2 regions of the Bradyrhizobium sp. CCBAU 11361 genome follow, and region 2 is predicted to be linked to the other one. Evidence: predicted binding sites of a transcription regulator. Region 2 holds the regulator's gene; the other holds the start of a gene.

Region 1 (16,089 bases), on a different contig from region 2:
CGCGCATCTGATCCTTGGTCCAGTAGTAGCTGATCTCCGTCAGTGCGCCGTCGACCGCGGCATGATAGCCGGCGGTGGCAAGGCCAAAGCCGGTGTCCCGGCTGGAACGGACCTTGCCGAAACCGTGCACCACTGCGAACGCCCAGGTCCACGGACCCTTGTCGATGGAGCCGTTGAAGCCGACCTGGGTCAAATCGAGCGTTGCCGACTGGAGCGCGAGCGGCACGTCGATATCGGTGTGGCTCTGGTCGACGGAGAAGCCGATGTTGACGCCCGGCGCAAGCCGCGCACCGAAGCCGGCGACGCCGCCAACGGTCTTGCGCTTGTCGCCGACGAAATCGCCCTGCGCATCGGTCCGGACCGAGATGCCATACCCCTCGAACCAGGTGCGGTAACGCGGATCCTCCGTGCTCTCGGACGCGCCGCCACCGCCGGAATTGGTACGCAGCGATCGGTCGATGCCGCCCGAGGCCCGGTTGCCGAGCCGCTCCAGGAAGTTCGATCCGAGATCGAGCGTGGTCGCACTCGGTACCGGAATGGGAGTCGGTGATGGTATTGGCGTGGGTGTCGGCGTGGGCGTCGGGCTCTGTGCAAAGCCTGGCGTGGCCGCCGACATCATCGCGACGAACGCAACAACCATCGCAATCGCAACCCGGCGGACGCAGTCCAAACCGGTCGTCTGCCGTGTCCCGGAGGGCTGCGATGGGCAGCTCATGACCACAAATCCCGAAGCAAAATGGCGGCGCGCAAAAATGCAACACGAGCGGCGCACGCGTGCGGCGATTTGTGCTGAACTGCCACGGAGGGTCAACCGTTTGGCCCCCCATGGCCGAGGCGATTGCCCCTGATTGTGGTTCCGCGGCCACAGGTCGGAAATTGCAGACGGACACTTCCGATTGGGGTCTTGAAATTTGCGCGCGACTTGCTAATGCGCGATTTTCGTGTTGCAATATCGGACACAATCGGAATTGGCCGCTCGACTGTGCGTTTCGCGACATTGAGATTCAAGACTCGAACAGACTTCCGGAAGCCCGTTTGTGGCGTGGCACGCGAAAAGCGGCCGCGTCTTTTTTTTATCTAGCGGAGGAGACTAGCGATGCCGCAAAAGGGCACCGTCAAATGGTTCAACCCGACCAAGGGCTATGGGTTCATCAAGCCGAACGGCAGCGACAAGGACGTGTTCGTCCACATCTCCGCCGTCGAGCGCGCCGGACTCTCCACCCTCAATGAGAACCAGGTGGTTGAATACGACCTCGTGGAGAACCGCGGAAAATCATCCGCGGAGAACCTCAAGGTCTCCTGATCTCTCGTCTCACACGCGAGACATCACGACGTTGCCCCCGGCTCCGCCGGGGGATTTTGTTTGTGACGACGAAACGCGCGGCGCCTCAGCGCACCACGGGCGAAACCAGGAAATTCTCCGACGGCCCACTTCCCGCCGTCTTGCAGACATCGCCCTCGATCTGGACCTTGCCGATCGCCAGCAGCCGCAGCGCTTCCGGATAGATGCGGTGCTCGACTTCGAGGATGCGCTCCGACAGCGTGTCCGCAGTATCATGGTCGCTGACGGGAACCGCGCCCTGCATCACGATCGGGCCGGCATCAGTCTCGGGGATGACGAAGTGCACCGTCGCGCCAGACAGTTTCACGCCGGCGCGCAGCGCCTGGCCGTGCGGGTCGAGGCCGGGAAACGACGGCAGCAGCGAGGGATGGATGTTGAGCATCCGCCCGTACCAGGACTTGGTGAATTCGGCCGTAAACAGGCGCATGAAGCCGCCGAGACAGATCAGCTCGATGCCGTGCTGATCGAGCGCGGCCTGCAGCACCGCCTCGAAGCCGGCGCGGTCCTTGCCGAACGGCTTGCTCTCGATCACCAAGGTCTTTACGCCGCCCGCTCTGGCCCGTTCGAGCCCGAGCGCGTCGGCCTTGTTCGAGATCACGAGCGAAATCTCCGCCGGAAAATCCGGCGCGGCGGCAGCCCTGATCAGGGCCGACATGTTGGAGCCGCGGCCGGAGATCAGGATGGCGACGCGGCGCTTCATCACAGCGCCAGGTCGAGGTGGCCGTTATAGACGACACGGTGCTCGCCCTCGGCCGGGATCACGGTGCCGAGCTGCGCCACGGTCTCGCCGGCGTCGGCGAAGACCTCGATCACCTTGTCGACCTTGTCCGGCTCGACGATCGCTATCATGCCGATGCCGCAGTTGAAGGTACGCAGCATTTCGAGCTCGGCGATGCCGGCCTGCGCGGCCAGCCATTTGAACACCGGCAGCACCGGCAGGCGTTCCAGATCGATGCCGACGCCAAGATTCTTCGGCAGCACGCGCGGAATGTTGTCGGTGAAGCCGCCGCCGGTGATGTGGGCGAGGCCCTTCACTGCGCCGGTCTCGCGGATCGCGCGCAGGCAGGATTTGACGTAGAGCCGCGTCGGCGTCAGCAGCGCGCCGCCGAGCGTCATGACGGGCGCGAACGGCGCCGGTGCCCCGAAGCCGAGGCCGGACTGCTCGACGATCTTGCGCACCAGCGAGAAACCGTTGGAATGCACGCCCGACGAGGCGAGACCGATCACGGCGTCTCCGGCGGCGATGTCCTTGCGCGGCAACAGTGTACCGCGCTCAGCGGCGCCGACGGCAAAGCCGCCGAGGTCATAGTCGCCGTCCTTGTAGAGGCCGGGCATCTCGGCGGTTTCGCCGCCGATCAGGGCGCAGCCGGATTCCCGGCAGCCTTCGGCGACGCCGGCGACGATCGCGGCCGTCGCCTCCGGGTCGAGCTTGCCGCAGGCGAAATAGTCGAGAAAAAACAGCGGCTCGGCGCCCTGCACCACGAGGTCGTTGACGCTCATGGCGACGAGGTCGATGCCGATCCCGCCATGCAGGCCGGTCTCGATCGCGATCTTGACCTTGGTTCCGACGCCGTCGGTGGCGGCGACCAGGACGGGATCCCTAAAACCGGCCGCCTTGAGGTCGAACAGGCCGCCAAAGCCGCCGATCTCGGCGTCGGCGCCGGGCCGCGCGGTGGCGCGCACCATCGGCTTGATCAGATCGACCAGGCGGTTGCCCGCGTCGATATCGACGCCTGAATCGGCGTAAGTGAGGCCGTTTTTGCGGTCGGTCATGCCCGATTTCCAGTGGGTTTGCGGCTGGTTACGTCGAATTCCGGGGACGCGCAATGGCTCGCATGGCGCTCGGCGCCATACTATGTAGATATCAACGGGTTCAGCCTTCAAAGAGGCCGGATTCGAGGTCAGGCCGGGTGCCGGGAAGCGCCGCGTGAGTATTCCGAACATCATTACCCTGGGCCGCATCATGCTGGTCCCGATCATTGTCTGGGCCATCGTGTCGAGCCAAATGGAGGTGGCTTTCGCCGTCTTCCTGATTGCCGGGATCAGCGATGCCGTGGACGGCTTCCTCGCCAAGCGCTTCAACATGACAAGCGAGCTCGGCGCCTTGCTCGATCCGCTCGCGGACAAGGCGCTGCTCGTCTCGATCTATATGTCGCTCGGCATCTGGGGCGCGATTCCGCGCTGGATCGTGATCCTGGTGGTATCCCGCGACATCATGATCGTCGCCGCCGTGATCGTGTCCTGGCTGTTCGACCGGCCCGTCGAGATGAAGCCGTCGAAAGTGTCGAAGCTCAACACGGTCGCCCAGGTGGCATTCGCGGCGCTGGTGCTGGCCGCGCTTGCCTTCGGTTTCAAGCCGGCGCCCTATGATATTATCCTGATGGGTCTCGTCACGATCTTCACGCTCTCCTCCGTGTCGCTCTATCTCGTCGAGTGGGTGCGGCACATGAGCACGATCGAGGCCAAATGAGCGTGAACCGGCCCCGCAAAGGGCCAACTCACGCCCGATAGGTCGAATCTTTCAACCGAGGCCGGCCGTCCGGCATGGAGCAAAGCAAGCGTGGCAGGCCGCGTTCACCCCCGACAATTGGCGTTCTCGCTTCCGCACGCGGAGAGCCTCAGCCGGGACAATTTCCTCGAAGGCCCCGCCAACGCTGCCGGCCTTGCCCTGATCGACGGCTGGCCGGAATGGCCGAACCGGATCATGTGGCTGGCCGGCCCCGAAGGCAGCGGCAAGAGCCATCTCGCCGCGATCTGGGCCGCGGAGGCCGGCGCCCGCTCGACCACGGCCAATGCGTTGACCGCCGCAGGCGTTCCCGGTGCGCTCGCCACCGGCGCGCTGGTGGTCGAGGATCTCAAGGCCAAGGACTTTGACGAGCGCGCCCTCTTCCACCTGATGAACCTCGCCCGCGAGGACGGCGCTTATATCCTGTTCACCGGGCGCGAGGTGCCGGCTTCGCTGGACATCGAGCTCCACGACCTGCGCTCGCGGCTGCGCGCCGTTCCGGTGGTCACGCTGCTGCCCCCCGACGACCAGCTCTTCCGTGGCCTGATCGTCAAATTCTGCGCCGACCGCCAGCTCTCCGTGGACGAGAGCGTGGTGAGCTACCTCGCCACGCGCCTGGAGCGATCCTCGGCCGCCGCCCGGCGGGCCGTCGAACTGCTCGACAGCGAGGCCCTGCGGCTCGGCCGCCCCGTGACCCGGGCGCTGGCCGCCGAGCTGCTCCGGGACGCCTGACCCCGCCCAACGCCGCTTGACGGCGCGGAACTGCGGAACATCAATGTCATCGAAACGTCATCGCCCTAACACATGCTCCCGCCGGTTTTGCGCGTAGGTCGCAAATTGGGGCAAACTGGATGGACCGACTTCTCATGGACTCCGCTCAAGCTATTGAAACAAAAGAAAAAGACGCGGAAGCCGAGAGCCTGCCGGCGATCGCCTCGAGCCCCGAGCGATTCATCAACCGCGAGCTCTCCTGGCTGCATTTCAACCGCCGTGTCCTGGAGGAATCGGTCAATCCCAGCCATCCCGTGCTGGAGCGGGTGCGATTCCTGTCGATTTCCGCCAATAACCTCGACGAATTCTTCATGGTGCGCGTCGCCGGCATCAAGGCCCAGGTGCGCGAGGGCATTTCCGAGCGCAGCCCCGATGGCCTGACGCCGTCCGAGCAGCTCGCGCTGATCAACCGCACCGTCTCCCAGCTTGCCTCAGACCAGCAGGCGATCTGGCGCGACCTGCGCGCCACGCTGGCCGATGTCGGCATCGTGCTGGTGGACGGCAAGGAGGTCACCAAGGCGGAGCGGACCTGGATCGAGGACTACTTCCTCAACAACGTGTTCCCGCTGCTGACGCCGCTCGCGATCGACCCGGCCCACCCCTTCCCGTTCATTCCGAGCCTCGGCTTCACCATCGCGCTCCAGCTTACGCGCGCCGCCGACGGCAAGCAGATGAACGCGCTGATCCGAATGCCCGGCAAGATCGACCGCTTCATTCGCCTTCCGGCGGAGGGCACGGTACGGCTGATCTCGCTGGAACAGGCCACCGCCCTGTTCATCAACCGCCTGTTCCCCGGCTACAATCTGCATGGCCAGGGCTCCTTCCGCATCCTCCGCGACTCCGAGCTCGAAATCGAGGAAGAGGCCGAGGACCTCGTCCGCCTGTTCGAGACCGCGCTGAAGCGCCGCCGCCGCGGATCGGTGATCCGGCTCGAGATCGACGCCAAGATGCCGGAGCAGCTCCGCAACTTCGTGCAGCATGCCCTCTCCGCCGCCGACGACGAAGTATTCCTGGTCGACGGCGTGCTCGCCATGAACGAGCTCTCGCAGCTCACCCGCCTCGACCGGCCCGACCTCGAATTCACCCCTTACGTGCCACGCCATCCCGAGCGCGTGCGCGAGCATGGCGGCGACATCTTTGCCGCGATCCGGCAGAAGGACCTCGTCGTCCATCACCCCTACGAATCCTTCGACGTGGTGGTGCAGTTCCTCCAGCAGGCAACGCGCGACCCCGATGTCGTCGCGATCAAGCAGACGCTCTACCGCACCTCCAACAACTCGCCGATCGTGCGCGCGCTCGCCGAAGCCGCCGAGGCCGGCAAGTCCGTCACCGCGCTGATCGAGCTGAAGGCGCGCTTCGACGAGGAGGCCAACATCCGCTGGGCGCGCGACCTCGAACGCGCCGGCGTGCAGGTCGTCTACGGCTTCCTCGAACTGAAGACGCACGCAAAACTCTCGATGGTGGTGCGCCGCGAGGGTGGCAGCCTCACGACCTACGTCCACACCGGCACCGGCAATTATCACCCGGTCACCGCGCGCATCTACACCGACCTTTCCTACTTCACCTCGGAGCCGACCATCGGCCGCGACGCCGCGCGCGTCTTCAACTTCATCACAGGCTATGCCGCGCCGAGCGATCTGGAAAAGATGGCGGTGTCGCCGCTGACCTTGCGCAAGCGCATCATCGAGCACATCCAGGGCGAGACCGCGCATGCGCGGCATGGCCGCCCCGGCGCGGTCTGGATGAAGATGAACGCGCTGGTCGACCCCGACATCATCGACGCGCTCTACGAGGCCTCGCAGGCCGGCGTCCAGGTCGAGCTCGTGGTGCGCGGCATCTGTTGCCTCAGGCCCGGCATTCCCGGCCTGTCGGAGAACATCCGCGTCAAGTCGATCATCGGGCGCTTCCTGGAACACGGCCGAATCTACTGCTTCGGCATGGGCCAGGGGCTGCCGAGCGCGAAAGCGGCTGTGTATATCTCCTCGGCCGACATGATGCCGCGCAACCTCGACCGCCGCGTCGAGGTGCTGTGTCCGCTGCAAAATCCTACGGTGCATCAGCAGGTTCTCGAGCAGATCATGGTCGCGAATCTGAAGGACAATGAGCAGAGCTGGCAATTGTTGCCGGACGGGTCCTCGACGCGTATGAAGACCGCGAAGGGCGAGGAGCCTTTCAACGTCCACAACTACTTCATGACAAATCCGAGTCTATCTGGCCGTGGAAAGTCGCTCAAGGAATCCTCGCCGCGCCGTCTCACGCGCCGTAATGAACGTCATCAATCCTGATCCGGGATCGTGGACGTGAAGCGGCCGCGTAAGCGCGGCTCGAGCGTCGCGGTCATCGACATCGGTTCCAACTCGGTCCGTCTCGTCGTCTACGAGGGACTGACGCGGAGCCTCATTCCGATCTTCAACGAGAAGACGCTGTGCGGCCTTGGGCGCGAGGTGCAGAGCACGGGCCTGCTCGCGCCCGACGCCGTCGACAAGGCGTTGACCTCGCTGAAGCGGTTCCGCGCGCTGTGTCGCGTGATGCAGGTCGGACGCGTGTTCGCGATCGCGACCGCCGCCTGCCGCGACGCCTCCAACGGCCCCGACTTCATCGCCAAGGCCGAGCGCATCTGCGCCGTCAAGATCGAGATCCTGTCGGGCCCGCGCGAGGCGCGGCTGTCGGCGCTCGGCGTGATCTCCGGCATCCACCACCCCGACGGCATCGTCGGCGACCTCGGCGGCGGCTCGCTCGAACTGATCGACGTGCGCAGGAACAGCGTGCGCAGCGGCGTGACCCTGCCGCTCGGCGGGCTCGCGCTCCAGGACCTCGCGCACAAATCGCTCAAGCGCGCCGACCGTATCGTGCGCGAGGAGCTCGACGAGGTGCCGCAGCTCAAGGCGGGTAGCGGCCGCACATTCTACGCCGTCGGCGGCACCTGGCGCGCGCTCGCGCGCATCCACATCATCCAGAGCGGCTATCCGCTCCAGGTGATGCACGGCTATTCCATCTCCGCGGCCGAGGCTCTCGACTTTTCGCGTCGCCTCCGCCGTCTCGCGGCCGCCGACATGCTCGCCGACATCGAGATCGTCGCCGATGCGCGGCGCCCGCTCCTCACCTATGCGGCGCTGGTGCTCGAACACATCATCCGGGTGGCGAAGCCCAAGACCATCGTGTTCTCGACCTTCGGTGTGCGCGAGGGCCTGCTGCACGAGAAGCTGCCGGAGACCGAGCGCAACAAGGACGGGCTGATCTGCGCGGCCGAAGAGCTCAATCAGCTGCTGTCGCGCTCGGCCAAGCACGCCCGCGAGCTGATCGCCTGGACCGATCGCCTGGCGCGCGTGGTGAAGCTGCGCGAGACGGACGAAGACCGCCGCTTGCGCCACACCGCGTGCCTGCTCTCCGACATCGGCTGGCGCGTGCATCCCGATCACCGCGGCGAGCAGACGCTCAGCCTCGTCGTCAACGGCAATTTCGGCGCGATCACCCACACCGAGCGCGCCTTTGTCGGCCTATCCGTGTTCTATCGGTATGCGGGCCTCAGCGAGGAAAACCAGCCGCCGGCCAACACGCAGGAGTTGCTGACGCCGGCCCAGCTCGACCGCGCCCGCCTGCTCGGCGCGGCATTCCGCGTCGCGCATCTGATCTCGGCGGCACGGCCAGGCGTGCTGCCCGCCACCCATTTCCGCAGCCAGGGCCGCAAATTGATGCTGGTGTTCGAGCACCGTCTCGGCGACATCGTCGCCGACCGCGTCGGCAGCCGCTTCCGCCAGCTCGCCCGCCTGGTCAACCGGGCCGGCTCGATCGTGCGGCGGTAGTTCACCTCTGCCTGCGGCAGAGGTGAACTAGACGTCCCTCGGAAAGGCTTACTCTGCCGAAACCTTGGCGTGGCGCTCGGAGGATTCCAGCGCGGCCTGGCTCAGGCTGCGCCGGCGCCAGATGGTGCCGACGACCAGCACGACGACGACGCCGAGCGCCGCGCAGAGATATTCGCCGCCTCCGCCGCCATGGCCGAATTGGGCCGGGATCCGCAGTGCGCCGAGCATGTTGTCCAGTGAGGCGCCGAGCGGGCCATCGAACAGCGAGTGGAGCTTCGGTGCGACGCCGGGATCGGTCGCGATCACCTCGCCCGCGATCCAGCCGAGCAGCGCGGCGCCAGCCCAGACCAGGACCGGCAGCTTTGCCAGCAGCGCCATGATCAGCGCGGCACCGGCGACGATCAGCGGCACGCTGATGGCAAGACCCAGCACCAGCAAGGGCACGCTGCCATTGGCAGCGGCGGCGACCGCAATGACGTTGTCCAGACTCATGACGATGTCGGCGACGACGACGATCTGCACCGCCTGCCACAGATGCGAGGCGGACTCGACGCCGTCCTCGTCCTCGTTCTCCGGCACCAGGAGCTTGGCTGCGATCACGATCAGCGCGAGACCGCCGACGAGCTTGAGATACGGCAGCTCCATCAGGCTCGCGACGATGCCGGTGAAGATGATCCGCAGCAGCACCGCGGCGCCGGCGCCCATGATCATGCCCCACAGCCGGTGCCGCGGCTTCAGGCCGCGGCAGGCGAGCGCGATCACCAGCGCGTTGTCGCCGGAGAGCAGGATGTTGATCCAGATGATCTTGCCGACCGCGATCCAGAAGGTCGGTTCGGCCATCTCGTTGCGAAACTGGGTGAAGAATGCCCCGATCGTAGCGGGATCGAAGACCTGCCAGAGCCAGTTCACAATGCGTCCTTTCGCCCCGTCGTCTCAAAAAGCATGATTCGGAACAGTGAAGCGGTTTTCCGAAAAGATCACGCCCAAACAATAAATTGAAGCGCGATGACTGTCATCGCGCTTCAATCGGCTGAATGATCAGCCGACGATCTCGTTGCCCGAGAAGAACTGCGCGATCTCGATCGCGGCGGTCTCCGGCGCATCCGAACCGTGTGCGGAGTTCTCGCCGATCGACTTTGCGTAGAGCTTGCGGATGGTTCCTTCGGCCGCCTTGGACGGATCGGTCGCGCCCATCGCGTCGCGGTACTTGGCGACGGCGTTCTCGCCTTCGAGCACCTGGACGACCACCGGGCCCGAGGTCATGAACTCGACGAGCTCGCCGAAGAACGGGCGCGCCTTGTGGACGGCATAGAAGGTTTCGGCCTGTTCCTTGGTCATGCGGATGCGCTTCTGCGCGACGATGCGCAGGCCCGCCTTTTCGATCACGGCGTTAACCGCACCGGTCAGATTGCGCGCGGTCGCGTCGGGCTTGATGATCGAGAAAGTACGTTCGATGGCCATGATCTTGTCCTTGAGAAGAAAGCAGTGGTTCGGAGTTGCGGGGCTTATATCGGCGCCTTTGCCGGACGGCAAGCGACCGCCCAAACCGCCTCCCGGGCGCTTCGCCGCAGGCCGCCCCGGCGGATCCAGACGTGGATTACCGAGATTTCATCCAGATGAACCCAATCTGAAGCCCCCATTCAGGCTTTGGTTCAGCTTCGCCGGCGTAAGGTTGGGTCTATCGAAACCAAAGCCTGATCGTCAGGCAGACAGTTTCGGCGGCCTTTCCATCGACGCGATACCCCGCGCCGGCAGTTTTGAGGAGATCACCATGTTGAGGAAACTTTCGCTTGCCGCTGTCGCTGCGGTCGCGCTGGGTGCCGCGCTGGCACCGACCTCGGCCTCTGCTCACTGGCATGGCGGCGGCTGGGGCTGGCACGGCGGCGGCTGGCATCACGGCTATGGCTGGGGTGGCCCGCGCTACTATGCCCCCGTCTCCTACGGTTATGGCGGCTGCTATGTGCGCCGGCTGGTCCCGACCCCCTGGGGACCCCGCTGGCGGATGATCAACCGCTGCTACTGAGCCCGCAGCACCTTAACTTAAGGGTGCCGCCCGCCCCCCCAACGGCCCTTCCAAGAGAGGCCCCGGCGATCCCCCCGCCGGGGCCTCGTTTTTGAGCAGGCACGACGAATTCATACAATTTTTGCTAGAACGCCGGACATTCCCCACGAGCGGCGAAACCATTTGGAGGCCAACGACTTGGTACCGTGTCGTTACTCTGCAACATGGAACTTCGTCATGACGGGCTTTTTCGCCAATGACAGCGAACAGATCGATCGGCGCACCAGCCGCTCGATTTGCGATGCCGTGGGCGAACGGCTTCAGCAGAGTCTCCGCCCCGACCCCCGGCTGCCGACGCATCTCGAACAGCTCCTCAACGAGCTGAAGAAGCGCGACCGCGAAGGCGGCGCTCACTGACAGGCCGTAGACATAGAACGGGCAGCGCAAAAACGGGTTGCGTTTGATCCCGGCTGCGGTGACAAGGCCGCATGCTGTCCATCACCGACCTCTCCATCCGCCTCGCCGGACGCCTTTTGATTGACCAGAGTTCCGTGCAGATCACGCCCGGATCGCGCGTTGGCATGGTCGGGCGCAACGGCACCGGCAAGTCGACGCTGTTCAAGGTGATCCGCGGCGAGCTCGCGGCCGAGCACGGCACGGTGACCCTGCCCCCACGCTGGCGCGTCGGCAGCCTCGCGCAGGAGGCGCCGAACGGCCCCGAGAGCCTGATCTCGGTCGTGCTCAAGGCCGACCTCGAACGCGACGCACTGCTCGCCGAAGCCGAGAGTGCCACCGATCCGCACCGGATCGCCGAGATCCAGACCCGGCTGGTCGACATCGACGCGCATTCGGCGCCGAGCCGTGCCGCCGCGATCCTCTCCGGCCTCGGCTTTTCCGCCGCCGATCAGCTCCGGCCCTGCGCCGAATTTTCCGGCGGCTGGCGCATGCGCGTCGCGCTCGCCGCGACGCTGTTCGCGGCCCCCGACCTGTTGCTGCTCGACGAGCCCACCAATTATCTCGATCTCGAAGGCACGCTGTGGCTCGAGGATCACCTCGCACATTATCCGCGCACGGTGATCGTGATCAGCCACGACCGCGACCTCCTGGAAAGCTCGGTCGACCAGATCCTGCATCTGGAGCGCGGCAAGCTCACGCTCTACAAGGGCAGCTACTCCTCCTTCGAGGAGCAGCGCGCCGCGCGCGAGCTGCTCGATGCGAAGGCGGTCAAGCGCCAGGAGGCCGAACGCGCCCGCCTGCAAGCCTTCGTCGACCGCTTCAAGGCCAAGGCCTCCAAGGCCCGCCAGGCGCAATCGCGCGTGAAGATGCTGGAGCGGCTGAAGCCGATCACCGCGCTGGTCACCGAGGACGTGCGCGAGATCAGCTTCCCTGCGCCGGAAAAAATCCTGTCGCCGCCGATCATCGCCGTCGACAACGCCTCGGTCGGCTACGATCCGGCAACACCTGTGCTCGGCCGCGTCACCTTGCGTATCGACAATGACGACCGCATCGCGCTTCTCGGCGCCAACGGCAACGGCAAGTCGACGCTGGTGAAGTTGCTCGCCGGCCGCCTCGCGCCGTTCTCGGGCAAGGTCACGCGCGCCGACAAGCTGTCGATCGCCTATTTCGCGCAGCATCAGCTCGACGAATTGAACGAGGACGCCTCCGCCTACGATCACGTCCGCAAGCTGATGGGCGATGCGCCCGAAGCGAAAGTGCGTGCACGCGCCGGTGCGATCGGCTTTTCCGGCAAGGCGGCCGACACCAAGGTGGCAAAGCTGTCGGGCGGCGAGAAGGCACGGCTGCTCTTGGGGCTTGCGACCTTCTTCGGCCCCAACATGATCATCCTGGACGAGCCGACCAACCATCTCGACATCGACAGCCGCGCCGCGCTCGCCGAAGCCATCAACGAATTCCCCGGCGCGGTGATCATGGTCTCGCATGATCGCTATCTGATCGAGGCCTGCGCCGACCGGCTCTGGATCGTCGCGGACCGCACCGTCACCAATTACGACGGCGACCTCGACGAATACCGCCGCCTGGTGCTGTCGGCGCGCAACAGCGAACCCGCCCCGCGCGAACGCAGCGCCGCAAGCGAGAAGCCGCCGCGTCCGAAGTCGGACAATCGCGGCTCGCTGAAGAAGCGCATTGCGGAAGCGGAAGCCGAGATCGCCCGCGTCAGCGACATCATCGCCAAGATCGATACCGCGCTATCGCTCCCCGACATCTTCACCCGCGACCCCAAGCAGGCCGCGCAGTTGTCGAAGGCGCGCGCGAATGCCGCCGACGCGCTAACGCGCGCGGAAGAGCAATGGCTTGAGGCGAGCACGCAGTTCGACGAGGCGGCGGGCTAGTCTGGCAGGCTGGGCTGGCGGGGACCGGCTGAGGCTCCATCAAAATCCGAAAAACAACCCCAAAATACCTGCACGATTCCATCTGTTACCATTGGGCAATCTGCTCCGCCGCGCTGGACCCGGTCATCCCCCGAACTGGTTGAAAACGGGGCTGGCACGTTGGCGCGCGATACGTACGCCGCGCCGGGTCAGGTCGCGCAACTGCAGGAACATCATCGCAGTCATCAATGCGTCGTTGAAGGCATCGTGCTGCCCAAGAGACGGAATGCGGAGGTCGTGGAGGATCGCGGCGAACGACAGATCGACCGGGGTGTTCGGAGGCGCGTTGCCGTATTTGCGTTCGTAGTAAAGCCGCGACACTTCGATGCGTTCGTTGGGCAGCTCGATTCCCACCAGCGGCAGGATGTACTTGTCCAGCATGGCGATGTCGAAATCGACATAATAGCCGATCAGCGGGCGCGGCCCGATGAAATGCAGAAAGCCTGGCAGCACCTTCCAGACGATCGGCGACGCTTCGACGTCGGACCGGCGCAAGCGGTGAATCTTGATCGCCTCCGCCTCCAGTTCGCTATCGGGATGGACGATGGCTTCGAAACGCGCGCTGGTCAAAATCCGGTTGCCGCGGATCTTGATTGCTGCAATGGCGACAACGTCGTCCGTTCGCACATTCAGACCGGTGGTCTCGCAATCGATGACGACAAACTCGTCGTCCGGAGCGCGATCGAACATGAAGCGATACGATTGATCGCTCAGGGTCGCCTGGTGCAACAGTCGTTTGATCGCACGGGGCAGCATTCTAGAACACGCCGAGCTTGAAATGATGACCGACAATTTCCCGAAACTTCTTCACCACCTGGAGCGCGTCACGCAATAGATGACGCTCCATGCTGGACAGTTGCGCCGGTCTCACCAGAGTCCCCGACGCGCCCGCGGATGCGGCCAGCTGCCCGTCGAGCCGAAGCATCAGCAGGAATCGGAAGGCTTGCTTCAGGTCGCGTCCAAAGTCCCCTTGCAGCACGCCGAGGTCACAGAGCCGGGAAATCCGCTTGTCGGTGGAGGTCTCGCGCAGGCCCTGTTCGAGCGCCAGACTGCGAACGCCGTGCACGATGGGAAAGATGCCGCCCTTCTTGAGATCCAGCGCATCCCCTGTGCCCTCGGACGTGATCAGGTTGTTGAAGAGGCCGATCGGCGTTTCAAACGCGTCAACGGCGCGCGCGAAGTGGGCCATGAACGCCTGCTCGCCCCGGGTCATGTCGATCAGCGCCGTCTTGGCGTCGTTCAGGAGCTGCTCATTGCCCGCGATCGCCTGCGCATCGTAGACGATGGCCACATTCATGTGCCCGGCCTGATCGGGAAGCACGATCCAGCGGCGCAAATCCGCGCGATAGTCCGAAAGCGGCCGGGACCACAGCGGATTGCGCACCATGATATCGCCCGGACAGGGCGGAAAGCCGAAGCTCTGCAGAGCGACGAAGAATTCCTGACGGAACGCCTCCAGGATTTCTTCCTGCATCGGACCTGCGAGGATAAGGCCGTTGTCCTGGTCGGTACGGATGGTCTGCTCGCCCCGCCCTTCGCTTCCCATCACGATCAAGCAGCTGCTGGTGCGCAGCTCGGCCGGCGCGATCATTTCGAACAATCGAGACAGCAGGCGTCTGTTGAGGTCGGAGACAATCTCCGCAATGACCTCCACCTTGACCCCTTGCCGTCGCAGCACGCGCGTTTGCGTCTCGATCTCCCGCGCCGCGGTGGCGAGGTCCTGCTGACTCGAGGCTCGATCGATGCGGCCGGCGGTGACTTGAGCGCTTCCCGCCAAGAACCCCAGCAGATCGATCTCCTCCAGAATTCCGACGAGCTCTTCGCCGTCGCGCACGGCAAGCCGCCGCTTGTTGTGCTTGGTCATGAGCAGGAGAGCCGAGGAGACGAAATCATCGCGGCGCAGCGACACGATGTCGAAATTCGCGAGCTCGCCGATCGGCGTCTGGATGGACTGGCGCCGCAGCACCACCGCCTTGGACAGGTTCATGCCGGTCACGATGCCGATCCGCTCGCCGTCCCGGACAAACAGCGCATTGCTGTTGATCTCGCGCATCAGATGCCCGGCGGCCTCGATCGTATCACTGGCAGCCAGAAACACCGGCGGATGCAGGAACAGTTCGCCGACCTTGGCGTGCATCAACGAACCGTAGCGTCCCGTCTCCTCGTCGTTGGCGAGCTCGTCCAGCTTCTGGGATATCTCTCGGTAGAAAAAAGCCGCAAAGCGCGGGTTCGCCTTGATCAGATCGAGCGCGACCCTCCTGGGGATCACGTAGCAAAGCGTCTCGTCGCGGGCGAGAAACTGGTGCCCGCTATGGTCGTGAACGAGCGCGCGGCTGTCGAACGTGTCCTTGGGACCGAGCAATGCCAGCAGGTCGGCCTCGTTCCGCTCCTCGACGATGCCCTTGATCACGACATAGAGGGCCTCCGCCGGGGTGTCCCGCCTGATGATCGCTTCGCCCGGACTGAAGTACCCGATGTCCAGCGCGGCCCGCAACGTCTCGGCCTCGCTCGGCGTCAGACGATCGAACGGCGGGTTGGTGATATCGAACGCCTTGGGCATTTCGGCCTTTCGAAGATGCGGACCATCCGAGGATCCGACGATTGACCATCGAAAGCGCAGCACCGGCCGGTCCATGTGAACCGGCCGGTACCGAAGCGACGTCCCGCGGATCCTCGCTTAGTGAGCCGTGGCCGAAGCAGCACCGATACCGGTCTGAGATCGGACATATTGCGCGTCAAAGCCATCGCGATCGGCCGCGGCGCGCCTGCTGCGGTCCAGGATCGAGACCAGCCAGATCCCCGCAAAGGCGAGCGCCATCGAGAACAGCGCCGGATTGTCCAACTTGATGGGAGCCGACCCCTTGGCGAAGCCAAGCGTCGCCTCCCAGACTGCCGGCGAGAGGACCACGCCCACAACCGCGCTGAACAGCCCAAGGAAGCCACCGAACACGGCTCCCCGCGTCGTCAGGCCTCTCCAGAAGATCGACATCACCAGCACGGGGAAATTGCAGGACGCCGCAATGGCGAAAGCAAGGCCCACCATGAAGGCGACGTTCTGGTTCTCGAACACGATGCCCAGGAAGATCGCAAGCACGCCGAGCACCAGTGTCGCAATCTTCGAGACCCGGATCTCGTCCTGCTCGTTTGCGTTCCCGCCCTTGATCACCATGCCGTAGAGATCGTGGCTGATGGATGATGCCCCGGCCAGGGCCAAGCCTGACACGACGGCCAGGATTGTGGCAAAGGCAACGGCCGAAATGAAGCCAAGGAACAGA
Region 2 (16,089 bases):
AAAGCTCTCATTGCACAGGCGCGTAGCGAGCTTCTCGCCATCCGGGCTCTGAAAAAGGTTCGACATGTGCCAGAGTTTCGTCGCCTGCTCCTGCAGCGCCTTGACCAGCGCAGGATGGGCGTGGCCGAGCGCGTTCACCGCGACGCCGGACGTAAAATCGAGATAGCGATCGCCATTGGTCGCAATCAGCCAGCAGCCTTCGCCGCGCTCGAAACCGAGGTCGGACCTGGCGAAAACGGGAAGCAAATGCGGCGCTGCGCTGCTAGTCATGACGGTCACTTGATGTTGCGGACGGTGTGAGCGTGCATTGCGCAACGCACCATTGACCGGCCCGGAAAACGAAACGTGCCGCCTTTTAAGGGCGGCACGTGACACTATCTTATGCTTGGTGAAACCGGTGTCAATGCCGCCCGAAAGCCTCGCGAAACGCTGAATCCGTAGTCTTGCGGTGCCAAATTTGCCGGATTTTGGCCACGGAACATGTGGAAGCGAGTCGGCTGACTCTTGCGCGTGAGTCACGCCATATTGTAGCGTTTGGCTTGTCAGATACGACATCTCGTGCAGCAGTTCTGATCCTCTAAGTCCTCATGTACCGGCGTAAACGTTCGGGCGCATCTGGTGTGCCCGGCGAGCCTTAAGGGATTCTGACGGCACGGGTTTTTCGAGGCTTAGGCATTCGCCGCGAGGCGCCAGGATGGCAGCCGCACGGCGAGGGAAAGGGTGCAATGACGGTTTTGACCTGGTCCGACGATCGCGTCGAGCAGTTGAAAAAGCTCTGGGAGGCCGGATTATCGGCCAGCCAGATCGCAGCCGAGCTCGGCAATGTGACCCGTAATGCCGTGATCGGCAAGGTGCACAGGCTCGGCCTGTCCGGCCGCGCCAAGAGCCCGTCATCGGCGGCTCCGCGGCCGCGCAAGGCGCGCCCCGCGCAGCACATGATGCGGGTGAGCCGCCCCATTGCGCGCGGCAACACCGCGCTGGCGCAGGCCTTCGAGGTCGAGGTGGAGGCCGAACCGGTCACCTACGACAACGTGGTGCCGATGAGCCAGCGGCTGTCGCTGCTGGAGCTGAACGAGGCGACCTGCCACTGGCCGGTCGGCGATCCCTCGAGCGCGGATTTCTTCTTCTGCGGCGGCAAGGCGCTGTCGGGCCTGCCCTACTGCGCCCAGCACTCGCGCGTGGCGTATCAGCCGGCCGCGGATCGCCGGCGCGCACCGGCCAAGCCCTCGCGGTGAGTTTAAGCCCGCGCTGCTAGTGTCGCGCGATGACGGCTCAAAATACTCCGTGCCGTCCCGGCGAAGGCCGGGACCCATACCGCGAGGTCTATCGACTCGTCCGCGGTGCCAATTCCGAACAACTCGTCTTCGCCAAACCACTTCCTGTGGTTATGGGTCCCGGCCTTCGCCGGGACGACCACTGAGTTTGCGGTCGCACTCAGCCCTAAAACATCCGCACAGGCTTACGTCTGCTCCGCCTTCGCAAAGCGATCATCCAGCGCGTAGCCGGCGCCGCGGACGGTGCGGATCGGGTCCTGCTCGCGGCCGAGATTGAGCAGCTTGCGCAGGCGGCCGATATGGACGTCGACGGTTCGCTCGTCGATGTAGATGTCGCGGCCCCAGACGCTGTCGAGCAGCTGCTCGCGCGAGAACACGCGGCCGGGATGCTCCAGGAAGAACTCCAGCAGGCGATATTCGGTCGGGCCGAGGTCGATCGGCCGGCCCGAGCGCGCCACGCGGCGCTTGTCGCGATCGAGCTCGATGTCGCCATAGGCGAGCACGGTGGCGAGCCGCTCGGGGCTGGCGCGCCGCAGCAGGCCCTTCACGCGCGCCAGCAGCTCCGGCACCGAGAACGGCTTGACGATGTAATCGTCCGCGCCGGTCGCAAGACCCCGCACCCGCTCGCTCTCCTCACCGCGCGCGGTGAGCATGATGATCGGCAGCTGCTTGGTCTCGGGCCGGGTCCGTAGCCGCCGGCACAGCTCGATGCCCGACAGTCCCGGCAGCATCCAGTCGAGCACGATCAGATCGGGGATATGTTCCTTGAGGCGGGTGTCGGCGTCGTCGCCGCGCATCACCGTCTCGACGTCATAGCCGTCGCCTTCGAGGTTGTAGCGGAGAAGCTCGGTGAGAGCTTCCTCGTCCTCAACCACCATAATGCGTGCGCCCATGGTGTCGTCGCTCCTTGCGTCTTCAGGTATTCGGGACCGTCGTGGCGAAGGTCGTCATGTCGCCCTTCGGCCGCTTGTCGGTGATCGCCTGGCCCTCGATCATGTAGAACACGGTCTCGGCGATGTTGGTGGCGTGGTCGCCGATCCGCTCGATGTTCTTGGCGCAGAACATCAGATGGATGCAGAACGAGATGTTGCGCGGATCCTCCATCATGTAGGTGAGGAGCTCGCGGAACAACGAGGTGCAGATGGCGTCGACTTCCTCGTCGCCCTTCCACACCGCCATCGCCGCCGGCAGATCGTGCGCGGCATAGGCGTCCAGCACCGACTTGACCTGCTGCTGCACGAGGTCGGTCATGTGCTCGAGGCCGCGGAACAGCTTGAGCGGATGGAAATCCGTCTCCAGCGCCGCGACGCGCTTGCCCATGTTCTTGGCGAGGTCGCCGATGCGCTCGAGATCGGTCGCAACGCGCATGGCGCCGACGATCTCGCGCAGATCGACCGCCATCGGCTGGCGGCGGGCGATGGTGAGCACGGCGCGCTCCTCGATGCGCTTCTGCAGCGCGTCGAGCTCGGTGTCGGTGGCGACCACGCGCTGGCCGAGCGCGACGTCACGGCGGATCAGCGCGTCGACGGAATCGACGATCATGCGCTCGGCAATCCCGCCCATCTCGGCGACGAGCCGGGTGAGCTCCTGGAGGTCGGTGTCGAAGGCCTTTGCGGTATGTTCAGAACCCATGTCCCGTCTCCTCAGCCGAACCGGCCGGTGATGTAATCCTGCGTGCGCCGGTCGCTCGGCGACGTGAAGATCTTGCTGGTGTCGTCGAACTCGATCAGCTCGCCGAGATACATGAAGGCGGTCTTGTCGGAGACGCGCGCCGCCTGCTGCATGTTGTGGGTGACGATCGCGATCGTGTAGTTCTCGGACAGTTCCTGGATCAGCTCCTCGACCTTGGCGGTCGAGATCGGGTCGAGCGCCGAGCAGGGCTCGTCGAACAGGATCACCTCGGGCCGCACCGCGACGGTGCGGGCGATGCAGAGGCGCTGCTGCTGGCCGCCGGAGAGCGACAGGCCGGAGGCGTTGAGCTTGTCCTTGACCTCGTTCCATAGCGCGCCGCCGCGCAGCGCCTTCTCGACGCGGTCGTCCATCTCGGACTTCGAGATCTTCTCGTAGAGGCGGATGCCGAAGGCGATGTTCTCGTAGATCGTCATCGGGAACGGCGTCGGCTTCTGGAACACCATGCCGACGCGGGCGCGCAGCAGATTGAGGTCGAGCTTGCCGTCGAGGATGTTGGTCTGGTCGAGCATGAGCTGGCCGGTGGCGCGCTGGCCCGGGTAGAGGTCGTACATCCGGTTGAAGATGCGCAGCAGGGTCGACTTGCCGCAGCCCGACGGGCCGATGAACGCCGTGACGCGGTTGGCGCCGAGCGTCAGGTTGATGTTCTTCAGCGCGTGGTGCTCGCCGTAATAGAAGTTGAGGTTGCGCACCGTCACCTTGGCCGGGGCCTCGGGCAACACCGGCGCCTGGGGCAAACCACCAGCCGCGCTCATCGATACGGAAAGCTCACTCATTTTGCGGTCCTCTCGGCGCCAAGGATGCGCGCGCCAATGTTCAGGGCAAGCACGGTAATCGTGATCAGCAGCGCGCCGCTCCAGGCCAGCTGCTTCCAATAGGCGTAGGGGCTCTGGACGAAGTTGTTGATGGTGACAGGCAGGTTCGCCATCGTCTTGTTCAGGCCGAGGCTGAAGAACTGGTTCGACAGCGCGGTGAAGAGCAGCGGCGCGGTCTCGCCGGCGACGCGGGCGGTTGCGAGCAGCACGCCGGTGATGAGGCCGGAGCGGGCGGCGCGGTAGGCGATCCGCTTGATCACCAGCGAGCGCGGCAGGCCGAGGGCGGACGCCGCCTCGCGCAGCGCGTTCGGCACCAGCAGCAGCATGTCCTCGGTCGTGCGCAGCACCACCGGGATGACGATGACGGCGAGCGCGAGGCTGCCTGCGATCGCCGAGAAGCCGCGCATCGGCACCACCACCGCGCCGTAGATGAACAGGCCGATGATGATCGAGGGCGCCGAGAGCAGGATGTCGTTGATGAAGCGGATCACCGAGGTCAGCTTGTCGTTGCGGCCGTACTCGGCGAGATAGGTGCCGGCGAACAGGCCGAGCGGCGCGCCGATGCCGACGCCGAGCACGGTCATGATAATCGAACCGACGATGGCGTTGCGCAGGCCGCCTTCAGTCGAGCCCGGAGGCGGCGTGTCCGCCACGAAAATCTCAAGGTTCAGACCGGCGATGCCGTTGTAAAGCAGTGTGATCAGGATCAGCGCAAGCCAGGTGACGCCGAAGGCGGCGGCGGCCATGCAGAGTCCGCGGATGACGAAGTCCTTGCGGCGGCGGCGTGAATAGATCGGGTTCATGGCGTCAGTTCCCCGCCTTCTTTTCCAGCCGCATCAGCATCAGCCGTGCCGCTGCGAGCACGAAGAAGGTCAGCACGAACAGCAGGAGGCCGAGCAGGATCAGGCCGGACTGATGCAAGCCGTCACTCTCGGCGAACTCGGATGCGATCGCCGCCGAGATCGTGGTGCCCGGGGCGAAGATCGAGGAGGAGATGCGGAACGAGTTGCCGATGATGAACGTCACCGCCATGGTCTCGCCGAGCGCGCGACCCAGCGCCAGCATGACGCCGCCAATGACGCCGACGCGGGTGTAGGGGATCACCACGCTGCGCACGACTTCCCAGGTGGTGCAGCCGACGCCGTAGGCGGCCTCCTTCAGCACCGGCGGCACCGTCTTGAACACGTCGACCGAGATCGAGGTGATGAAGGGCAGCACCATGATGGCGAGGATCAGCGCGGCGTTGAACAGGCTGAGATAGGACGGGGGCCCCGCGAAGATCGCGCCCAAGACGGGGACGCCGTCGAAGATCTTGATCATGAAGGGCTGGAAGGTGTTGGCCAGGAACGGGCCCAGCACGAAGAAGCCCCACATGCCGTAGATGATCGAGGGAATGCCGGCGAGCAGCTCGATCGCCATCCCGATTGGGCGGCGCAGCCATTGCGGACAGAGCTCGGTGAGGAAGATCGCAATGCCGAGGCCAACGGGAATGGCGATCAGCATCGCGATGAAGGAGGTGACGAGCGTACCGTACATCGGCCCGAGCGCGCCGAGCACGGGCGGATCCGCCGACGGCGCCCAGCGCTGCGTCCATAGGAACGACAGGCCATATTCCTTGATCGCCGGGAAAGCGCCGACGATCAGCGAAATGATGATGCCGCCGAGGATCAGCAGCACCGAGATCGCGGAGAGCCGCGTGATCCAGTAGAAGGTGACGTCGCCGAGCTTGAACGCGCTCAAGGCCTTGGCGCGATCATACGGTCCGGCGTCGTCGATTATATCGCTCTGAACGGCCATCTCTGCCACGCCGATCCCCTGTACCCGTTATATACGCTTGCTGTCGGTCTTGTTGTTGGTCTTGCGCTCCGGATGCGGCGCTGGGCCGATCCGGAGCGGAGGTCTTTTCAGATCCCGGCGCGCTGTCCGGGACTGGAGCGCTTAGCTCTTGATCTCGGCAGCCCAGGTCTTCTCGATCAGGGTCACGACACCCTCGGGCATCGGGATGTAGTCGAGCTCTTCAGCCGCCTTGCCGCCGTTCTTGAAGGCCCAGCGGAAGAACTTGATGGCTTCCTGCGAGGCCGCCTTGTCGGTGGCATCCTTGTGCATGAGGATGAAGGTCGCCGCCGTGATCGGCCAGGACTTCTCGCCGGGCTGGTCGGTCAGGATGACGTAGTAGCCGGGCGCCTTGGCCCAGTCGGCGTTCGAGGCGGCCGCCTGGAAGGCCTCGACGGTCGGCTGCACCGGCTTGCCGGCCTTGTTGACGAGACCGGCGTAGGTCAGCTTGTTCTGCTTGGCATAGGCGTACTCGACGTAGCCGATCGAGTTCTTGGTCTGGCCGATGTTGCCGGACACGCCCTCGTTGCCCTTGGCGCCGACGCCGACCGGCCACTCGACGGCCGTGCCCTCGCCGACCTTGCTCTTCCAGTCCGCGCTGGCCTTGGAGAGGTAGTTGGTGAAGTTGAAGGTGGTGCCCGAACCGTCCGAACGGCGGACCACGGTGATCGCCTCCGACGGCAGCTTCAGGTTCGGATTGAGCTTCTTGATCGCGGCATCGTCCCACTTGGTGATCTTGCCGAGATAGATGCTGGCGAGCGTCTCGCCGTCGAACACCATTTCGCCCGGCTTCACGCCCTCGATGTTGACGACCGGAACGATGGCGCCCATCACCATCGGCCACTGGACGAGGCCGTCCTTCTCGAGCTGCTCGGCCTTGAGCGGCGCGTCGCTGGCGCCGAAGGTCACGGTCTTGGCCTGGATCTGCTTGATGCCGCCGCCGGAACCGATCGACTGGTAGTTCAGACCGTTGCCGGTCTCCTTCTTGTAGGCGTCAGCCCACTTGGAATAGATCGGGAATGGGAACGTCGCACCGGCGCCGGTGATGTCGGCAGCAAAGGCTGCCGTCGTCGATGCGGCGACCAAGCCGGCAGCGACGATGGTTTTGAGGAAATTCATGCTGGTCTCCATACAGGGGAGCGAAGCGCCATCCGCGCCCGATCGCGCTCCCCGTGCCGCCCCTTTAGGAGCGGTCGGCTGTGCTTTTACGAAGGTTTAGTGACAGTCGGATGACATCTTCAAGCAATTGAAATCGCTTGAGTTTTAGGCTGTCGCCGGGGGCCTGACCTGGGGAAAGCAGGCGGTGAAAGTGGCGCCCTGTTTGGGCACGCTTTCGATCACAAGCCGGCCGCGATGCCGGTTAAGAATATGTTTCACCAGCGATAATCCGAGCCCGGTCCCGCCCTGCAGGCGGCTGTCGCCGACGTCGACCCGGTAGAACCGTTCGGTCAGCCGCGGCAGGTGCTCGGGCGCGATGCCGGGGCCGAAATCCCGGACCATGACCCGGATTTCCTGAGTTCCATCAGTGGCGGCGCCCGAGGTCAGTGACACGATGACGCGTCCGCCCGAGGCACCGTATTTGAGCGCGTTCTCGATCAGGTTCTCGAACAGGCGGAGCAGCTCCTCGCGGTCGCCCGCGATCATCACCGGCGGCTCCGGCAGATGGATCTCGACCTCGACCTGGCGCTCGCGCGCCAGCGGCTCGAGCCCGTCGGCGACCTGGCGGATGATCGGCAGAAGGTCGACCAGGGTGTCGGGCCGCACATGGGCCGACAGCTCGACCCGCGACAGCGAGAGTAGATCGTCGATCAGGCGCGCCATGCGGGTGGCCTGGTTGTGCATGATGCCGAGGAAGCGCTCGCGCGCCTTGGGGTCGTCCTTGGCCTGGCCCTGGAGCGTGTCGATGAAGCCGGACAGCGCGGCGAGCGGCGTGCGCAGCTCGTGGCTGGCATTGGCGACGAAGTCGGCGCGCATCTCCTCGACCCGGCGCAGCGGCGTCTGGTCGTGGAAGGTCATCAGCATGCATTTGTCGGCGCCGCCGAAGGTGGTCGGCACCGGCACCGGCGTGATGATCAGCTCCATCCAGCGATCGACCGGGACGTGGTCGAGATAGGTCGCGCGCCGCGGCTCGGTGGTCGCGATCGACTCGCGCAACGCCGTGATGATCTCCGGCGAGCGCAGCGCGAACTGGGCGAGTTCGTTCCGGCGCAGCGCCGGCGCGAGCTGGGCCGCGGCCGCGTTGAGATGGATGACGCGGCCGGCGCGGTCGAGCAGCACCGCCGGGTCCGGCATGCCGGCGACGACCGCGGCCACCGCGGCGCTCTCGACCGGATTGATGCGCCTGACATCGTCGCGCGAGGCGGCGGTGTCGTGCAGCCGCCAGGGGATCAGCGCCGCAGCGGCGATGCAGAGGAACACGGCAATGGCGTGCAACGCCGACAATTCGCCGAGCGAGACCACGACCGACAGCGCCAGCGCCGCGGCGATCAGGATGATCGTCGAGTGCCGCAGCCGGTCGGACCAGGGCTGCGCGGTGGGAGACGAGGGGGCGTCGATCGCCATCGGGCGGGCTTCTCCTAAGGGCTTGTCCTGACGGCCCTGTCCTGAAGGCTTTGACCTAAAGGCTTGGCCGATCAGGCGCCGCTGTCGCTGCGCTCTCTCACATAGGCGGCTTCACGCGCCGGGCCGGGGTCGAGCTTGAGCGCCGCCTGCTGCAAACGCTTCGATCGGGCGCCGATTATAACTTCGCGAAACGTCAGCAAGATTACAGATATGACGAAGGGGGACAGATAATAGAGGACGCGGAACAGCAGCATGCCGCCGAGGAGTTCCTCCCGGTCCATCTGCCAGAGGCCGACCAGCATGGCGGCGTCGAACACCCCGAGGCCTCCGGGCGAGTGGCTGGCAAAGCCGAGCAGGGTCGCCGACACGAAGATCACGGCAACCACGACGAAGCCGAGATTGGGCTCGTCCGGGACCAGCACGTACATCGCGAGCGCGCAGAAGCCGAGATCGATGATGCCGATCGCGATCTGGAGCAGCGTCAGCGGTCCGCCCGGCAGCACCACGGTCCAGGGCCCGCGGCCGACCACGCGCGGCTGGGTCCAGACCCAGACCACATAGCCGACCAGTCCCACGATGATCATCAGCGCCAGCGTCCGGTTCAGCCAGGGCGGAAGCTGGTCGATCGAGGCCGCCGCCTCCGGATGGTAGGAGATGCCGAGCCCCAGCACGGCGGCATTGCCGAGCCAGAAGGTCAGGCCGGCGAGGAAGCAGATCTTGGCGACGTCGATCGCGTTCAGCCCATAGGCCGAATAGATGCGGTAGCGCACCGCGCCGCCGGTGAAGACGCTGGCGCCGACATTGTGGCCGATCGAATAGCTGGTGAAGGCGGCGAGCGCATTGATGCGGTAAGGCACATGGGCGTGGCCGATCGCGCGCACGGCGAACAGGTCGTAGAAGGTCAGGGTGAAATAGCCCGCGGCCACGAACAGCGCCGCCATCGCAATCTGGCTCGGCTCGGTGCTCTTGATCGCCTCGATCACCTCGTTGAAATCGATGCCGCGCAGCATGTGGTAGAGCACATAGCAAGCGATGCCGATGACCGCGACGCTGATCACAACTCCAAGCTTATGCAGGATTTGCTTCTGCCGCAGCAACGTCGTCGCCCTGCGTATGGCTTCCAGCATCTAGACCTCGAACAACGCTTCAGCGGCCAGGACGGCCGGCGAACAGACGGACGACGTACAGGCACTCAACGAACCCTCGCCGCCGGCTCCGGCATCGCGCGTGCCCCCTGCCCCTCCACTAGCGCGTTTTGCGGCGGAGTGGAATTCGTCAATTCGAACAAAATCACGTGCCTTCAATATTTTAGGCAGGGTTGCGGGCTCCTGATGCACGGTTTGGCGCTTTCGGCGGCAAGGCTGACGCGAATCTCCATGGCAATCCTGCGCAGGCGCCATGAAGTTTTGATGATTTCGGCCGCACAATGTTCCGTCACGTTTTAAGCCGACGTCAATGTATGGACCGCGCCCGGCTGTTGAAAGAGGGGCGACGGGGTCGTTCCGGACGGATTTCCCGATGCACCGGACGGGTGCAGCGCAGCGGCAGCTTAAGGGGCGGTCAGATAGCCGCGCTGATAGGCGCTGGCCTGGTCGTCGAAGATCGCCATGGCCGTCGTCATCCGGCGGAAGCCGAGACGCTCATAAAAGCCCTCTTTGCCAGGCACCGCGTAGAGGATGATTTTGCGATGTCCGCGGCATCGCGCCAGCAGCCGCTCGATGATCTCGCGGCCGAGGCCTTGCCCCTGACAGTCCGGGGCCACCGCGACGTCACAGAGATAGGCGCAGTCGCGGCCGTCCGCCAGCGCCCGGCCGGCGCCAACCAGCCGGCCCTGGTCATAAGCGAAGGCACAGAACATGCTGTTGCCGAACACGAGCGCGAGATCGGCTGGTGTCTTGTTGCCGAGCGGAGCGATGCGGTAGAGCGCGGAAAGCTCGTTCCAGTCGATTGCCGCCAGATCTTCGTTCCAGACAACCGACATCTGCGTGCCTCCCCGGATCAATGCCGCGCCGCGGCGACGGCCGCGACGATCTCGTCGGTCCCGGGAAAATGGCCCTTGCTGCGGCTGGCGACAATCCTGTCGCCGAGCTTGACCTGAAAGATGCCGCCCTTCCCCGCCACGAGATCCGCCTCCAGCGCCAGTTGCCGGCGCAGCGCCGCGGCAACTTCCTTCGCACGCTTCTCGTAGCCGCAGGGACGGCAATAGATGATCGTCACATCCGACATCTCATCCCTCCTCACGCTGCGAGCTGCGGACGCACCGCCTCGATGCCCGCGACCCAGCCCGCCACCGATCGGCCGATTGCGTCAGCATGGTCCTCCTGCAGATAGTGCAATCCCGCGCCGAGCCGGATCAACGCGCAATGCCTCAGCGAGGTCGCAAACCGCCCGGCAAATTCCGGCGCGACCAGCGCCCCCGGCTCGCCCGTGAACAGCAGTTTCGGATAGGAAGATGCGGCCAGCGCCTCATGAGCGGATTGGAGCGCCTCATAGACATCGGCAGGCTCGCCCGCAATCGGCAGTTCGCGGGGAAACGCAAGAACGGGGCGACGACTCTCGGGCGTCGGGAACGGCGCACGATAGGGCGCCATCTCGTCGTCGCTGAGCTTGCGGACGATTCCGCCGGGCAGAACGCGCTCGACGAACGCATTCGCCTCGAGGATCATGGCCTCACCCTCGCCCGGCGTCCTGAACTTGCGAAAGACCGCTCTCGCCGCCTCGGCATGGTCTTGCTCCTCCGCGACCTCGGTATGGTGGAAATCCTGCCAGGTCGGCATCGGGCGGATGAATTCCATGAAGGCTAATCCGCGCACGAAATCCGGCCGGCGCGCGGCGAGATGAAATGCGAGCGCGGTGCCCCAGTCCTGTGCGACGAGATAGGCCGATGTGATGCCGCGCTGTTCGATGAACGCATCGAGATAGCGGACATGGTCGAAGAAGCGGTAGGCGATGTCGGGCTTGCCGGATTGGCCGAGGCCGATGAGATCGGGCGCAATGCAATGCGCGACCGGTGACACCAACGGCAGGATGTTGCGCCAGATGTGCGACGAGGTTGGGTTGCCGTGCAGAAACAGCACGACCGGCGCATCCTGCGCACCCGTCTCGCGATAAGCCATGCTGCTTCCCAGCACGGGCGCGTTGCGAATCTCGATCTCGATTGGCTTGCTCATGTCGGCTCCTTGAACACGGTTTGAAATGCGATGGTCTTGAAACGTTCGAGCGCTTTCGGATTGCGATCGACCTTCATCCGCAGGATCGCGCCCTGCCAGGATGCGAGCAGGAAGTCGGCAAGCTCCCCCGGCTCGAAATCGGAGGCGATCTCGCCGCGCGCCTGAGCGTCGGCGATGCAGGCCGCGAACGGCACGCGCCATTCGGCAAAGATCTCGGTCAGGCGTGTGCGCAGCATTTCGCTGCTGCCGGTCGCCTCCAGGCTGAGATCGCCGATCAGACAGCCACGACCATAACCGTCGGCCTCGAGCCGGCCGCTGATGATGTCGAGATAGCGCTTGAGACGGGCGCGCGGCGTCAGCGAGGCGTCCTCAAGCGCTTCTGCGACCAGCCCCCTGGTGACGTCGAAGTAGCGGTCGAGCACCTCCGAAGCGAACGCTTCCTTGGAGCGGAAATGGTTGGTGAAGGACCCCTGCGGCGCGCCCGCCGCAGCGGTGACGTCGCGCACGCTGGTGCCGTGATAGCCGGTCCGGAACATGACCTTGAGGCCGGCGTCGAGGATAGCGTCTTTGAGCGAGGGCTTTGGCATGGAACAAATAATACGTACGTACGTATTAAAGTCAAGCACGTTTTTCCCATTGGGCAATTTGCTTGCCGATCAAGCCGTTATCGCAATGTCAGGTGAGCGTTCCCTTGGGGCGGGCCGCCGAGACTCAAGCCGCCGGCTGGCTCCGCGAGACCACCCGGTCGCGCAGCCAGGCGCCGATGGTGCAGCCGACCAGGTAGCAGGCGAACATGATGAGGCCGAGGTCGAGCCAGTAGCCGAAGCGGCCGGGGACCACATGCGCGAACGAGGCCGCGACCAGCGCGACGGCGAGCGCGGCGAGCCAGCGCGCGGTGACCTTCGAGGTGCCGTTGCCGCGCTGGACCACCGAGATCCAGCCCATGCAGAAACCCAGCACCAGCGATCCGATCAGCCAGCCCAGATGGAACGAGAGGAGATAGGGCATCGTCACCTCACCAGAAATTCGATGCGGCGGTTCTGCGCCTTGCCGTCGTCGGTGTCGTTGCCGGCGACGGGCTGCGTGCTGCCGTGGCCGACCGCGGCGAAGCGGCTGGCGGGAAGGCCGGCCTTGACCAGATAGTCGATCACCGCCTGCGCGCGCTTCTCCGAGAGAGCCTGGTTGAACGCGTCCTCACCGTCGGCATCGGTGTGCCCGGCGACCTCGATATTGGTGGTGGGACAGCGCAGCGCCGTCTCGATCAGGTGGTCGAGGATCCCCGCAGAGTCCGGATCGATGTCGGCGCGCTTCGTTGCGAAGCGGATCTTGCCCTTGGTCAGGAGCTCGGAGAACAATTGCTGGCAGACAGTGCCGTCGACCGGGCCCGGCGCGGGCTTCACCGTGATTTCCGGCTTGTACTGCCAGTTTTTCGGGAAGTCCTTGCCGAGACCGGCGCGAATGTCGTTGGCAGCGCCTTCATAGAGCGCATCGCCCGACAGCTTCACCTCGCGATCGGACACCACGAGCGTGCCGGTCGACAGCCGCGACAGCGCTCCGAGCGCTGCGACCACGGCGGGGTTGAAGGCGCCGGGCGCGCCGAGGCTGGCCTTGAGATTGTCGACGACCTTCTCGTTGAAGAATTTTCGCGACGCGCTGGTTGCGATCGCCGCATGGACGTTGTTGTCCGGAACATAGCCGGTCAGCGTCACGGTCGCGGCAACCGGGTCCTTGTAGGCCTGGAAGATGTAGGGCGGCGCCTTGATGTCATTGGCGGCGATCGAGAACCCTTCCGGCAAATTCTTCAGCGCAGCCGCGATCGCCTCGCGTCCGCCGAGCTCGCGCGCCATCCCGGACAGATTGACCTTTGTGTCGGAGATCGTGATCTTGCCGTCCTTGAGCTTGCCGATCTGGTCGAGCAGAAGCATCGCGGCGGCCTCGAAACGCGGTGGCGCGCCACGCGCCAGCCCCATCTGATCGGCCACCTCGACGCCGCCGACCTCCTTGCGTGCCACCTCCGTCAGGCGGGCCTTCATCGACGGCAAGGGCGCGGAGCCCGACAGCGTCACCCGCACCACGTCACGTTCGGCGTTCCAGACGAAGGGCTTCGCCTCGGCAACGAGGCGGGTCCGGTCGTCGACCAGGCGCACGCCCGGGACGATCTCCACCGCCATCACGGCGTCACGGCGCCCTTCCTCGGAAAAGGCGTCCGCGGCCAGGCTGACGTCGCGGCCGTCCACCGCGATCCGGGTCTTGTCCAGAACGGTATCCTTGAGCGCCGCCGAGCTGCGGGCAGACAGGTCCGCCTCGACCGGTAAGGTGTTATTCCAGGCCGCAAATCCCCACATGACGGCCAGGGGGATCAGCCCTGGCCACCATTTGCTGGCCCACCTGAAAAGCTTCTGCATTCGACGACCCGAACTCTGGAACCGGAGACAAAACAAACCCTTGGCAGGCTGTCAAACCGGAAATGGCGGCCCTCGCAAGGCCTTTGCGTGGACAATTGGAATAACTTTTTCTTCAAGGGTTCTTCCGTAAGTTGAAAACGGAAGGCCAGAGTCCGCCAGCGGGTCATGAAACAACTTCGTAACAACGTCATCCGCGCCGGGCTGGGAGCACTCTATTTCAGCGGAGCGCACCACCTGTTGCGCCCGCTCCTGTCGGGCGTTGGCGCCATTTTCATGCTGCACCACGTGCGGCCGGCCCGCGAGGCCGCGTTCCAGCCGAACCGGCATCTGGAGGTCACCCCGGATTTCTTGCGCGCGACGCTGCGCCATCTGCGCTCGCGCGACATCGACATCGTCAGCATGGACGAGCTGCATGAGCGGCTGGTGCAGGGCCGGTTCACCCGCCGCTTCGCCGCCTTCACCCTCGACGACGGCTATCGCGATAATCTGGACCATGCGCTGCCGGTGCTGCGCGAATTTGACGCGCCTTTGGCGGTCTATGTCGCCAGCGATTTCGCCGAGGGCACGGGGCGGCTGTGGTGGACGGCGCTGGAAGCCGTGATCGCCGGGGCCGAGCAGATCGACGTAACAATCGGCGATTCCGCGCTCCGGCTCGACGCGACGACGCCTGCCGCGAAACAGGCGGCGTTCGACCGCCTGCACGACTGGCTGCGCGCGCTGCCGGGCGAGCATGATCTCTCGCGCGAGATCGCCGCGCTCTGCGCCAGGCATGGCGTCGACATGGAAGCGCTGTGCCGCACCCTCTGCCTGTCCTGGGACGGGGTGAAGCAGCTGGCCGCAGATCCGCTGGTCACGATCGGCGCGCACACCATCAGCCATTGCAATCTCGCCAGGCAGAGCGAGGAGATCGCCGCGCAGGAGATGGCGGTCAGCCGCACGCGGATCGAGAGGGCGCTGGAGCGTCCCGTGCTGCACTTCGCCTATCCCTATGGCGACCGCGAGGCTGCCGGGATGCGCGAATTTGCGCTGGCCGCATCGGCCGGCTTCAAGAGCGCGGTGACGACGCGACCCGGCATGCTGTTCGCCGAGAACGCCGGCCACATGACCGCGCTGCCGCGCGTCTCGCTCAACGGCAACTACCAGGACGCGCGTATCCTGCCGGTGCTGACCTCGGGCGCCGCGACCGCGATGTGGAACGGCTTCCGCCGGATTGCGGCGGCCTAATTGTCGTCCCGGCCTAGTGCGCAATTGCGCACGGGGGCCGGGACCCATACCGCGTGATTTTTCGATTGCGATCGGTATCAATCCCGAACGACCAGCCTTCGCCAAACCTCTCCCTGTGGTTATGGGTCCCGGCCTCCGCCGGGACGACACCGAGGGGATTGCACCGCTGTCGCGCGACACTCTCATCGTCTTCAGCTCACTTCGCGAGGACGAGGACGCGATTGACTCCCTCCCCCTCTCCGCTCAAAACGTCGCCAAACCAAGGGAGGCACCATGTTCAACGATCTGTTCTCGCTCAAAGGCCGCATCGCACTCGTGACCGGCGGCTCGCGCGGCATCGGCAAGATGATCGCGGCGGGCTTCCTGGCGCAGGGCGCTGCGAAGGTCTACATCACCGCGCGCAAGGCGGGACCGTGCGAGGCGACGGCGAAAGAGCTGTCAGGCCAATATGACGGCGAGTGCATCGCGCTGCCGATCGACATCTCGACCGTCGAAGGCTGCGACAAGCTCGCCGGCGAAATCATCAAGCTGGAGCCGAAGCTCGACATCCTCGTCAACAATGCCGGCGCGGCCTGGGGCGCGGAGTTCGACGAATTCCCAGAAAGCGGCTGGGACAAGGTGATGGACCTCAACGTCAAGTCGCTGTTCTTCCTGACCAAGGCGCTGGCGAAGCCGCTGCGCGCGGCGGCAAGCGCGGAACGTCCGGCCAAGGTCATCAACATCGCCTCGGTCGACGGCATCTTCGTCAATCCGGGCGAGACCTATTCCTACGCCGCCAGCAAGGCCGCCGTGATCCATCTGACGCGGCGCATGGCGACGAAGCTGATCAAGGACAACATCAACGTCACCGCCATCGCGCCCGGCGCGTTCAAGTCCGACATGAACCGGGCCGCGCGCGACCATTCGGACGAGGTCGCCAAGCGCATCCCGGCGCGGCGCATCGGAACCGACGAGGACATGGCAGGGGTCGCGATCTATCTCGCCTCGCGTGCCGGCGATTACGTGGTCGGCAACACCATCGCGGTGGATGGCGGCGTGGTCTACGCCAATGCCGGGCTGGAGATCGCGGGTTAGGCGGCGAGCGTCAGCGCGGCGGTGCGTCATACTCCAATGTCGT

The links. Region 2 encodes PhoB, which activates phosphate uptake and scavenging genes when phosphate is short. Its sites were predicted from a motif close to TGTCATNNANCTGTCAT; they were not measured.
Region 1: the regulator PhoB is predicted to act here: its motif matches at 4,625-4,641, upstream of XI08_RS17495 (RNA degradosome polyphosphate kinase).

Annotation. Positions count from the first base shown of each region.
Region 1 covers NZ_LBJZ01000168.1:30,853-46,941, reverse strand. Annotated here, with positions in the region: gene XI08_RS17525 (autotransporter outer membrane beta-barrel domain-containing protein) at 1-715, opposite strand, end outside; gene XI08_RS17520 (cold-shock protein) at 1,097-1,303, shown strand; gene purN (phosphoribosylglycinamide formyltransferase) at 1,389-2,042, opposite strand; gene purM (phosphoribosylformylglycinamidine cyclo-ligase) at 2,042-3,115, opposite strand; gene XI08_RS17505 (CDP-alcohol phosphatidyltransferase family protein) at 3,270-3,812, shown strand; gene XI08_RS17500 (DnaA ATPase domain-containing protein) at 3,903-4,580, shown strand; gene XI08_RS17495 (RNA degradosome polyphosphate kinase) at 4,715-6,904, shown strand; gene ppx (exopolyphosphatase) at 6,920-8,422, shown strand; gene XI08_RS17485 (TerC family protein) at 8,471-9,331, opposite strand; gene ndk (nucleoside-diphosphate kinase) at 9,461-9,883, opposite strand; gene XI08_RS17475 (hypothetical protein) at 10,194-10,445, shown strand; gene XI08_RS17470 (hypothetical protein) at 10,662-10,841, shown strand; gene XI08_RS17465 (ABC-F family ATP-binding cassette domain-containing protein) at 10,913-12,775, shown strand; gene XI08_RS17460 (3'-5' exonuclease) at 12,899-13,570, opposite strand; gene XI08_RS17455 (putative nucleotidyltransferase substrate binding domain-containing protein) at 13,572-15,374, opposite strand; gene XI08_RS17450 (cation acetate symporter) at 15,492-16,089, opposite strand, start outside.
Region 2 covers NZ_LBJZ01000200.1:219,280-235,368, forward strand. Annotated here, with positions in the region: gene XI08_RS44590 (aspartate aminotransferase family protein) at 1-270, opposite strand, end outside; gene XI08_RS44595 (GcrA family cell cycle regulator) at 726-1,235, shown strand; gene phoB (phosphate regulon transcriptional regulator PhoB) at 1,460-2,167, opposite strand; gene phoU (phosphate signaling complex protein PhoU) at 2,190-2,906, opposite strand; gene pstB (phosphate ABC transporter ATP-binding protein PstB) at 2,918-3,739, opposite strand; gene pstA (phosphate ABC transporter permease PstA) at 3,736-4,581, opposite strand; gene pstC (phosphate ABC transporter permease subunit PstC) at 4,586-5,575, opposite strand; gene pstS (phosphate ABC transporter substrate-binding protein PstS) at 5,717-6,730, opposite strand; gene XI08_RS44630 (ATP-binding protein) at 6,875-8,173, opposite strand; gene XI08_RS44635 (lysylphosphatidylglycerol synthase domain-containing protein) at 8,245-9,300, opposite strand; gene XI08_RS44640 (GNAT family N-acetyltransferase) at 9,723-10,154, opposite strand; gene XI08_RS44645 (Rdx family protein) at 10,172-10,399, opposite strand; gene XI08_RS44650 (haloalkane dehalogenase) at 10,411-11,343, opposite strand; gene XI08_RS44655 (TetR/AcrR family transcriptional regulator) at 11,340-11,930, opposite strand; gene XI08_RS44660 (hypothetical protein) at 12,055-12,351, opposite strand; gene XI08_RS44665 (OmpA family protein) at 12,354-13,748, opposite strand; gene XI08_RS44670 (polysaccharide deacetylase family protein) at 13,914-14,972, shown strand; gene XI08_RS44675 (SDR family oxidoreductase) at 15,246-16,046, shown strand.